Regions from separate parts of the Priestia sp. SB1 genome, predicted to be linked through region 2. Evidence: riboswitches for the same ligand, from Rfam matches in the RefSeq annotation. Region 2 holds a riboswitch; the other holds the start of a gene.
What was found. Region 2 has a riboswitch for S-adenosylmethionine ahead of WKH56_RS11685 (bifunctional homocysteine S-methyltransferase/methylenetetrahydrofolate reductase). Riboswitches for the same ligand answer to the same signal wherever they lie in the genome.
Positions count from the first base shown of each region.

Region 1: it holds a riboswitch for S-adenosylmethionine, as region 2 does, so the genes downstream of both, WKH56_RS29710 (sulfite oxidase-like oxidoreductase) here and WKH56_RS11685 (bifunctional homocysteine S-methyltransferase/methylenetetrahydrofolate reductase) in region 2, are expected to answer to the same signal.

Region 1 is NZ_JBBJSS010000010.1:64,727-70,289, reverse strand. Features, by position in the region: gene WKH56_RS29735 (terpene synthase) at 1-310, shown strand, start outside; gene WKH56_RS29730 (YvrJ family protein) at 731-871, shown strand; gene WKH56_RS29725 (molybdopterin molybdotransferase MoeA) at 886-2,151, opposite strand; gene moaC (cyclic pyranopterin monophosphate synthase MoaC) at 2,266-2,754, shown strand; gene WKH56_RS29715 (MogA/MoaB family molybdenum cofactor biosynthesis protein) at 2,767-3,279, shown strand; gene WKH56_RS29710 (sulfite oxidase-like oxidoreductase) at 3,313-3,975, opposite strand; SAM riboswitch class I at 4,051-4,157, opposite strand; gene WKH56_RS29705 (hypothetical protein) at 4,299-4,667, opposite strand; gene WKH56_RS29700 (putative polysaccharide biosynthesis protein) at 4,681-5,563, opposite strand, start outside.
Region 2 is NZ_JBBJSS010000003.1:207,578-213,140, reverse strand. Features, by position in the region: gene metH (methionine synthase) at 1-2,864, opposite strand, end outside; gene WKH56_RS11685 (bifunctional homocysteine S-methyltransferase/methylenetetrahydrofolate reductase) at 2,865-4,703, opposite strand; SAM riboswitch class I at 4,811-4,921, opposite strand; gene WKH56_RS11680 (YkvI family membrane protein) at 5,254-5,563, shown strand, end outside.

The DNA.
Region 1 (5,563 bases), on a different contig from region 2:
TAAAAAACTAGATCCATTATGTTACATGGATGAAGAAGATATTGACGCAATTTTAAACGTCTTTAGGATTTCAATCATTAATGATGAAAAATTAAATACAGAAGATTCAGACCTTATAACCTCGTTCTTTTCAGACTTTGTTAACGATACAAATTTAACAAACTTTATTATAAAAGAATACATTCAAGAAGATTTGTATAATCATGAAGTTAATCTAAAATTCTTCAATAAAATATTAAAAAACATAGGCTCAAATTATAGTATTGAAGAATTTGATGAAATCAACTGGATTTATTTATCTCAGGATTAAGACCGTGTACACAAACCACCCTCTTAGGCACACAGGAAAAAAGAGAACCCCTAGGGAAGTAAGGGTTCTGAAAGAGTCACTTTTATAGAATACGCTGCTTTTTATACATCCTTCATTTAATTGGCTTTTGATTAGGAGGACCCACGTAATCGATGAATTAAAAGCGCACCTTTTATTCATATGTTAGAACACATCCAAAGTAGTATTTATATTCAAAAACATGTTAAAATCTAGTAGTCATTTATACTCGAATACGTATAAATGAACCCTTACAAAAAAGCAGCCTCGCTTGCCAATGCCGAGGCTGCGTTTTCTTATTTTTCAAGGACTTTTGTCTTAAAAATGGCCGTATACCCTGCGAACAAATACTTAGAAATCACATATGATAATATATCTTCTACGTGAAGGAGGTATGCTACTATAGAAAATTTAGTTAGCTATATTAAAGATTTAGGTTTTCCAATTGCACTATCTTTTTACTTACTTGTTCGCATTGAAAGCAAATTAGATCGAATTACAGAACTGCTTCAAATTCTTATTGAAAAAAAGGACAAGCAATAAGCAGACTTCTGCTTTTATACCCAAAGCGAACTTGTACCTTCTTTTTCAAGATGCAGCACATCCACTTCTATTCCCCTATCGTATCCATGTTCTCCACCCGGAAGAACAATCAAGCCGTTCGCCGCAGCTAAAGATGAAATAGCACCCGACTTGTCCATGCCAACAGGCGTTACTAAGAGCCTTCCCCCTTCGTCTGTAATTTCTCCTCGCACCATTCTTGTGAATGCGTTAGGCTCTTTAAAACGGCCGTTTAACACCGCTTTTGTTTTATGTAAATGAGGCGCCGGTGAATGTAAAAAGCTGCGAACAATCGGACGTACAAACAGTTCAAACCCGACATAGCAAGCAGATGGGTTTCCTGATAATCCAAACAACAGCTGTCCGTTTCGTTCTGCGACTGTTGTGACGCTTCCCGGTCGCATCGCAATTTTGTTAAACAGCACATTGGCACCAAGCTTTTCATAAATAGCCGGCAAATAATCATAGTCACCAACGGATACCCCGCCGGTTGTCAGTAAAATATCCACTTCTTCAAGTGCTTTTTCTACCGCTTCATAGCAGCGGTCAAAATCATCTTCAAGCTTCCCTAAATATTTCGGAATTCCCCCGCTTCTTACGATTTGCGCAAGTGCCATATAAGAGTTGCTGTTGCGGATTTTTCCTGGCTCTAGCGGCTCGTTTACATCAAGCAGTTCACTTCCCGTTGTTAACACGCCAACCACCGGCTGCTTCACCACGGCTACATCCGCATAGCCAAACGTAGCTAAAAAAGCCGTGACGCCCGGATTAATGCGCGTTCCTTTTGAAACGAGCACGTCTCCTTTTTTTGTTTCTTCTCCTTTTAACGCAATGTGTTCCCACTTTGAAGCCCGCCTGCTTAACGCCATATACGTTTTGCCTTCTTTTTCATACGACTTCGTTACTTCAAGCATCACAACCGCATCACATGAATGAGGCACTTGCGCTCCTGTCATAATGCGCACTGCTTGAAACGGCTTTACTTCTTCTTCAAAAACAGAGCCAGCGCCGATTTCACCTACAACTTCGAACTCTACAGAATGTTCATTTGATACTTCTACGCAGTCTTGTGCTCGAACCGCAAAGCCGTCATAAAGCGATTTATTAAAATGAGGCACGTTTTGGTCGGCAATAATATCTTCTCCTAAATAGCGCCCGTAGCTTTCGGTGATCGATACGCGTTCGATGCTGCCTTTTCTTTTATATGTCATAACTTTTTCAATTGCTTCAGGAATTGAAATAGGTGTTCTGCTTTCTAACATACATTCTTCACTTCCTTTATGTCTGTTCACTTTTTACGCTATGGTGTAAAATCATAGCATATCTCACTATTTCTATCATACAACAAAATTTACTGAAAAAGGATGAAAACACCGATGTCTTCTTTTACACATTTTAATGACCAAGGCCGTGCCAATATGGTCGATATTAGCGAAAAATCTATCACTCGCCGCGTTGCAACAGCTCGTTCAAGCATACTCGTTAACAAAGAAATTCACGAAGCCATTGTAGAACATAAAATCGGAAAAGGCGATGTGCTTGCTGTGGCACAAGTAGCAGGGATTATGGCAGCAAAACGCACGTCTGACATTATTCCGATGTGTCACCCTCTTTTATTAAAAGGCGTAAACCTTTCATTTGACTGGGATACAAGCAATGACAAGTATCGTTTATTAATAGAAGCAACTGTTAAAACGGAAGGCTCAACGGGCGTTGAAATGGAAGCTTTAACTGCCGCTTCTGCCTGCGCTCTAACCGTTTATGATATGTGCAAAGCCATTGATAAAGGCATGATTATCGGCGAAACATATCTGCTTGAAAAATCAGGCGGCAAAAATGGTGACTACAAGCGTACGGAAGCGTAAAGGAGGTACATAATGAGCGCACATGAACATAAATCCAAAGCAACTCAGCCCGTTCGCTGCAAAGTCATTACGGTATCCGATACACGTACAAAAGAAACCGATAAAAGCGGCGCGCTAATGATCCAACTTCTGAAAGAACACGAGATGCAGGTCGCTTCCTATGAAATTGTAAAAGACGATCAAACGTCGATTCAACAAGCGATACTTACCGGATGCAGTGCTGAGGACATTGACGTTGTTCTCACAAACGGCGGCACCGGCATTACAAAACGAGACGTCACAATTGAAGCCGTTCAAGCGCTGATTCATAAAGAAATCGTCGGGTTTGGCGAGCTGTTTCGCATGCTGAGCTATACCGAAGACATTGGCAGCGCAGCGATTATGAGCCGGGCAATTGCCGGGACGATTAACGAAAAAGCCGTTTTTTCTACACCAGGATCAAGCGGTGCTGTTCGCCTAGCTATGACCAAACTGATTTTGCCTGAACTTCGCCACGTTGTGTGGGAATTAAACCGCCAGCGCTAACAAAATGCCTATGCTTGCGCATAGGCATTTTCATTAATCATAGTCTTTATGTACCCACTCATCTTCTGGAATGCCTAAATCTTCTCCAGAAAAACGCTCTTCTTTAAACGGATCTCCTCTAAGATGAAAGCCGTTTTGCTCCCAAAAGCCCGGATGGTTTTCATCAATAGCTTCAAAGCCCCGAAGCCATTTGACACTTTTCCAAAAGTACAAATGCGGCACAACCAATCGCAGCGGATATCCATGCTTAGGTGTAAGCGGCTCTCCGTTAAAGGAATGAGCGAGAAGAATATCGTCTCTCAGTAAATCTTTTACTTCAATATTTGACGTATAGTCATTATCTCCGTGCAGCATGATGTATTTACTTTTCAACTCCACGCCAACTGCTTTTAAAAAGTCTGCAAACAGCACGCCCGTAAATTCATTATCAAGTCTTGTCCATCTCGTTACGCAGTGAATATCACATTTAACCGTTGTTTGAGGCATGTTCAATATATCTTGATACGAAAGCATCACTTCTTTGTCTACCAACCCAAACACGCGAAGCGTCCACTCCTCTAAGTTATAATCCGGCACATCGCCTTCGTGTAAAATGGGAAAGCGCTCTGTTACTACCTGACCCGGAGGCACTCGTCCTTCATACTTTGGATCAATTTCCGGTGTTTTCATTCGTTTAATACGGTCTGCTTTGTTCAAATTATCACCTCGTTGTTTTTTGTACATAAAAAGCCCTTCCTTAAATAAATAAGGAAGAGCTTTGTTTCAGCTTCTTCCTTATCTCTAAGAGCGATACACTCTTAAGGATTTGGCACCATTCTGTCATAGACAGCGGTTGCCGGGTTTCACAGGGCCAGTCCCTCCACCTCTCTTGATAAGGAAACAAATTGTATTTGTTTTATGTAATAAAGTCAGTATTAAGCTTTTTGTCATAATTGTCAATATTATTTTTCTTTTCCGCACAAAAAACTTTAAAAACAGATAGAGTTATAAGGTTTTAGTCTACTAAGTATGTAAAGCCTTTACCCTTCTCCATCAATCATCGTATACTTCCTAGCAAAGCGCTTGTAGTAAATTTGCTCATCCTCTTGCCCATTGTTAAAAACAAGTCGGTTATGATCAATATCTTTCTCTTTTAACACATAGCCTTTTTCATTCATCAGTTGAATATATTCATCTAAATGTCCTTTTTTCACCATATAGTAAAGAACATTATCTGAATCCGTAGTCTTTGCTACATCTTGACTTCCCACTTCTAACTTGAATACGGCTGTTGCTGTTTGAATGGGACGGTAGTCTCCAAACACCTTTTCCCAGTTTAGTAGCAGCAGCGCGCCGAAGATTATGATACATCCTCCAGCGGCTACGGTTAGTACAAATCGTTTTGACACTTCTTTCTCTCCTTTACATTCTTTTTCTTCTATTTAACACAACAGATTGCCCTAAACTTGTTTTGACGCCAAGCCCTAGATACACAGCAGCACCTAAAGCTATTGAAATACAAGACGTGCTACTCGCAAGTGAAGATGCAGACAGCTTATTTTCCAGAAAATAGTGAGAAGCATAATTGCCAATAAGCACAGCGGCTGACATCACACTTACTAATAAAACAGGAGTCAACGCGGCTTTTCCTAGTGATTGAACTCGGTAAGAAATGGATTTTTCAATTAAATAAAAGTTATAGATAACCGATACACCATATCCTCCGTACGTCGCGACAACAGGTCCAATTTCTTTTAAGCTTGAAACCAACAGTACGTTTAATACTATCTTCACAACAATACCTAAGCCCAAGCCAAAAATTAATTTCTTTTGCTGATTAATTCCTTGAAGAATCGCGGCTGTTACGGTAAAAAGAGCAAATAAAATGGCAGCAGGCGCATACCATTGTAAAACAACTCCACCGATTTCAGGACTGTTTTTCGCTCCAAAGATCATCATATATACCGGCTTACCCAATAAACAAAGCCCCACCGCAGAAGGAAGAGTAAAAAACAACAGCAGCTGCAGCGTTTTTGTAATCTTTCCTTTTACTTCTCGTAAATTTCCTTGCACAAAAGAAGATGTAATACCCGGAATCAGCGACATGCTGAAGGCAGTCGCTAGCGATACCGGCACCATTACTAAAATTTGCGCTAACCCAATGACGGAGTTAATCGTTTCGGCTTTAGCTTGTCCATACCCTATTGATTGAAAAAGCATGTTAATCGTAAACGTATCAATATTTTGATAGATTGGAATAGCTAAACCAACTAATACAAACGGAACAGCGTACGTCACAAGCTCT
Region 2 (5,563 bases):
TTAATTAAGTTTTCTTTTAGTGCCAGTTCGAGAAGGTCATCAACGGTTTCTTTTAATTGAACAGCACGCTCGTCTTTTTCAGCAAGCAGCTTATTCACTTTTCCTTTTAGTCCTAAGTGATGGCCTAAAAGCATCTGCCAGTTAATATACGGAAGAACCTGTGCCAAATCGTAGTGTTTGACAACGTGGCGCTTTAAATCAGCCGGTACAAAAACAGGAACATCCGTTGAAATGGCGGATCTTTCTAAAACAGCCGTAGCTGCTTGAGCGGTTTGAGGCTGGCGTTCTCGAACCGTTACTTTCTTTTCTTGACGCGTTTTTAAATCTGCTAAAAGCTGAATAACTTCTTCTTTGTTCTGCAGCTTATTTGCTAACGCTAATCCGTCCATCGCATCTTTGGCGTAGAGGACGGCACCTTCATATTCCGGGGCAATTTTAAAGTCAGTAAATTTACGGGAAAGGGCAGCGCCTCCTACCATAATTGGAACATCAATGCTTGATTGCGTTAAATCTTGTGCAGTTAAAACCATTTGCTGAGCTGATTTTACTAAAAGACCTGACAGGCCAATGATGTCTGGCTTTTCGTCTTTTACTGCTTCAATCAGCTGCTGCGGCGTTACTTTAATTCCTAAATCAATGACTTTAAAACCATTGTTGCTTAAAATGATGTCTACTAAGTTTTTACCGATATCGTGCACGTCGCCTTTAACCGTTGCAAGAATCACTTTTCCTTTTCCAGAATCATTTTCAGTTGCTTCCATATGAGGTTCTAAAAAGGCAACGGATGCTTTCATAACTTCCGCACTTTGAAGCACTTCTGCTACAATCAGCTGGTTGTCATTAAACAAACGTCCGACTTCCGCCATCCCCTTCATAAGCGGTCCGTTAATAATATCTAACGGATCATCATATTGAGCTAAAGCCTGTTCTAAATCAGGAAGCAATCCTTCTTTTGTACCTTCGACAATATACATTGCCAATCGTTCTTCAAGTGTTAACGTAGAAATTTCTACTTTTGCTTCTTTCTTTTTATCACGATAAAAGTCCGTAAACGTGCTTAGCGTTTCATCAGTTGTGTTAAATAATAACGCATTAGCAAGCTCAATTTCAGCTTCTGGAATAGAAGCATAGCGCTCTAATTTTTCTGTATTAACAATGGCATAATCGAGTCCAGCCTGCGTACAGTGATAAAGGTAAACCGCATTTAGTACTTCACGTCCGACTGGAGGAAGACCGAATGACACGTTACTTACGCCAAGAATGGTCAGGCAATCAGGCAGGGCTTCTTTAATCATTTTAATTCCCTTAACTGTTTCTTCAGCAGAACCAATATATTGTTCATCACCAGTCCCTACAGGAAACACAAGAGGGTCAAAAATAATATCTTTTGGATTAAAGCCATGTTTTTCAACAAGCAAATCATGTGAGCGTTTAGCAATCTCTACTTTTCTTTCTGCAGTAACCGCCATGCCTGTTTCATCGATTGTACCGACAACCAGAGCTGCACCGAATTTTTTTACTAGCGGCAAGATTGCATCAAAACGCTCTTCACCATCTTCTAAGTTAATGGAGTTGATAATGACCTTACCTTGCGAGTACGTTAAAGCTTTTTCAATAACTTTCTCGTCAGTTGAATCGATTACAAGAGGAACCTTCACTTTTTTTACAACTTCTTGAATAAATTCCTCCATGTCTTCCATTTCTTCACGGTCTGGATCTGCTAAGCAAATATCAATAACGTGAGCACCATTTTTAACTTGAGCACGCGCAATTTCAGATGCTTCTTCAATTTTCCCTTCCGCAATCAGACGCTTGAACTTGCGAGAACCGATTACATTCGTACGTTCTCCCACAAAAAGAGGGCGCATAGAATCGTCATATACAAGCGGTTCAATACCGGTTACAGCATGATTATGCTCGGAGCGATCAAGCGAACGAGGAGCAACCTCTTTTACCGCTTCAGCAAGTGCTTTAATATGAGCAGGCGTTGTACCACAGCATCCGCCTACAAAGTTCAACCAGCCTTTATCAGCAAATCCTTTAATTTTTTGAGCCAGCAGCTCAGGGGATTCATGATAATTGCCTTCTTCATCCGGAAGTCCAGCGTTTGGATAACAGCTAACAGCTGAAGTGGCTAGGTCTGAAAGAGAGCGAATATGATCCGTCATAAATTCAGGACCTGTCGCGCAGTTAAGTCCGACTGAAAGAGGCTTCATGTGTTCCAGTGATAAGTAAAAAGATTCGATATCTTGACCAGCGAGAGTTGTTCCCATTGGCTCAATCGTTCCTGAAATCATAATTGGAACTTCTATTTTCAGTTTTTCAAACGCCGCTGTAATGCCTAAAAACGCAGCTTTTACGTTCAGCATGTCTTGACAGGTTTCGACTAGAAGTAAGTCAACGCCGCCGTCTAACAAACCCCGAGCTTGCTCTTCGTACGATTCTACTAACTCAGGGAATGTAATACCTCCCGTAACAGAGAGAGTTTTAGTGGTAGGACCGATAGCTCCAGCTACGAACCTAGGCCATTCGGGAGTTGAATATTTATCGCGGGCTGCACAAGCAAGCTTCACAGCTTCGATATTCAATTCATACGCCAAGTGGCCTAAATCGTATTCATCAAGTACGGTAGATGTTGAGCCAAACGTATTGGTTTCAATGATGTCAGCACCCGCTGCAAAGTACTCTTCATGAATGCGCTGAATCACATGAGGCGCTGTTCGGGTCAAATATTCGTTGCAGCCTTCATATTCTTCGCCGCCAAAATCTTCAGCGCTTAAATCAGCATCTTGAATCATCGTTCCCATTGCTCCATCGATGACGAGTATTCGCTTCTTTAGTTGTTGTTCGATAAGTGAGCTCATTTATATCTTCCTTTCTGATGTAACGAGTTGCTTGTCATGAATATAGCGTGTTAGAATTTCGGTCATTTCATAGCGCATAAACGGCGTAATTAAGTAAATACCGTCAAATAGTTCATATGCTGTATCAATTAAGTTTTTTGCAATCGCAAGGCCTTCGACTTCACCGCGAATCCGGTCATTTCCCGTTGCGTCCATACGTTCTAGAATATCTTCTGATAATTTAATTCCAGGTACTTCATGGTGAATAAATCGAGCATTTCTTGCGCTTGTTAACGGCATGATCCCGATGTATACCGGTGTTGTTAAATGTTTGGTTGCTTCATATACCTCTTCAATTTGCTTAGTTGAATAGAGAGGCTGAGTAATGAAATAGTGAGCCCCGCAGTCGATTTTCTTTTCCAAGCGCTGAACGGCTCGGTCTAAGTGACGCACGTTTGGGTTAAAGGCAGCTGCAATGGAAAAATTGGTTTTTTGACCAAGCGGTTTGCCGGAATAAGATAGTCCTTCATTAAACTGAGCAATTAAACTAATCAAGTCAAATGAAGATAAATCATAGACCGAAGTGGCGCCAGGGAAATCGCCAACTTTTGACGGATCACCGGTAATTGCAAGCACTTGATTCATTCCTAGCGTATGAAGTCCCATTAAATGAGATTGAAGTCCAATTAAATTTCGGTCGCGACAGGTAATATGAATAAGCGGTCGTGCTTTTGTTTCTTGTTGCATCAGTGTTGCCATTGCCAAGTTGCTGATGCGAGGTGAGGCAAGAGAATTATCAGCTAATGTAATAGCATCTACGCCGACTTTATCAAGTGCTTTTGCGCCTTCTAAAAATTTCGTCGGACCAAGCTGTTTAGGCGGATCCAGCTCAACGATAACCGAGCGGCGCTTCTTCACAATTTCGTGCATATGAGGTTTATCCTGCTGCTCACGCTCTTGAACCGTAACGGCTGGTCTCATTTTAACGATTTTGCTTGTAATCGGCGGCAGGTCTTTTAAGGCAGACGACATGGCGCGTACGTGAGCTGGTGTTGTACCGCAGCATCCTCCAATTAAGCGAACCCCTTGTTCGCGGAATAAACGCGCGCTTTCTACAAAGTAGTCTTCATTCGTTTCATATTCCAGCTTGCCTTCCACATACGCCGGAAGGCTGGCATTAGGGTAAGCAGATAAGAAAGCACGATCAGGAAGCGGTACTTCTTCAAGAGACTGAATCATATGATAAGGACCTAAACGGCAGTTTAGCCCGACAACATCTGCTCCCAAGTCTTCTAATTCTTTTAATGCATCTGCTAAAGGACGCCCATCTTGCAGTACGCCAATATCATGCAGGGAAACGTGGGTAATAATAGGCTTATCCGTTTCTTTTCTTGCTAGTGTAAGAACGGTCTTTAATTCTTCGAAATCATAGTATGTTTCAAATAAAAGGCCATCCACGCCTTCATTTAAAAGCCAAAACATTTGTTCACGAATGCTTCGCTTAACCTCTTCTAAGCTAATAGCATTTTTTTGGAAAGAACGAATTCCGCCGAGTGTACCAACCACGTAAGCCTGATCGTTTGCAGCTTGTTTCGCTAATTTTACACCAGCAACATTGATGTCTTTGACTGAATCTTCTAATCCATAACGGGCAAGTTTTTGATAATTAGCAGCGTACGTATTTGTTTGAATAACGTTTGCACCAGCTTCTACATAGGCTCTGTGAATACGAGAAACCTCTTCTGGTTTGGTGATGTTTAGTTCTTCAAAACAGCTGTCAATACCGTGTGAGTAAAGGAGGGTACCAGTGGCACCATCCCCAATTAAAATTTTAGACTTTAAATCTTCAAGTAACCCCATGTCAAAACCTCCTTAAATTGTTCCGCTTCTATTTCACGAGTGATTCGTTTTATGCAATATGCCGATAAAATAGAAAAAGTCTTCTTAAGAAGAAGACTTTTTTCGCCTTCTTATCTTCCAAGCAATAAATTAATTGCTTGCTGGATTTAGCACCATGTCTCTAACGACTGGTTGCTGAGGTTTCAAAGGGCCAGTCCCTCCACCTCTCATGATAAGAATCAATTGTATATAATTGAAACATATTTTTTTAAATAGAAAGAATACTTATTTAATAATTTATCTGATTTTTAGAAATTATACAACAGTAAATTGTGAATTTCCAGCAAATATTGAGGAAAATTTAAAAGCTAAAGGGAAAATATCCGTATATTTTGTTTGAAAACTGCCGTTATGTTAAGGGATAAAGGGTTTTCATGAAAAAAACAAGAAGGAAATAAAAAAACGAAAAAGGAATAGCACCGGGTGAGGCGAGGATTTACATATAAAAGGCTCGTCTTTTTTTAACCGTTTCTACATATAGTGAACTATGAAGGGTAGAAGGGTGATGGGCATGAAAAGGTGGAAACTCACGCTGCAGGTTGCTGCTACGTATGTAGGCACCGTTGTAGGAGCCGGTTTTGCAACAGGCAAGGAAATTGTTCAATTTTTTACACAGTACGGCGAACTTGGAATGGTTGGAATTTTGGTCAGCGGCTTGTTTTTTATTTGGCTAGGTTCGAAAATGATGCTGCTTTCGCACGCAATTGGGGCTTCTTCTTATCAGCAGCTTAATACATATTTATTTGGTGATGTACTTGGAAAAGCGGTAAACGGTGTAATGATCGTCATTTTATTTGGAGTAACTTCAGTCATGCTAGCGA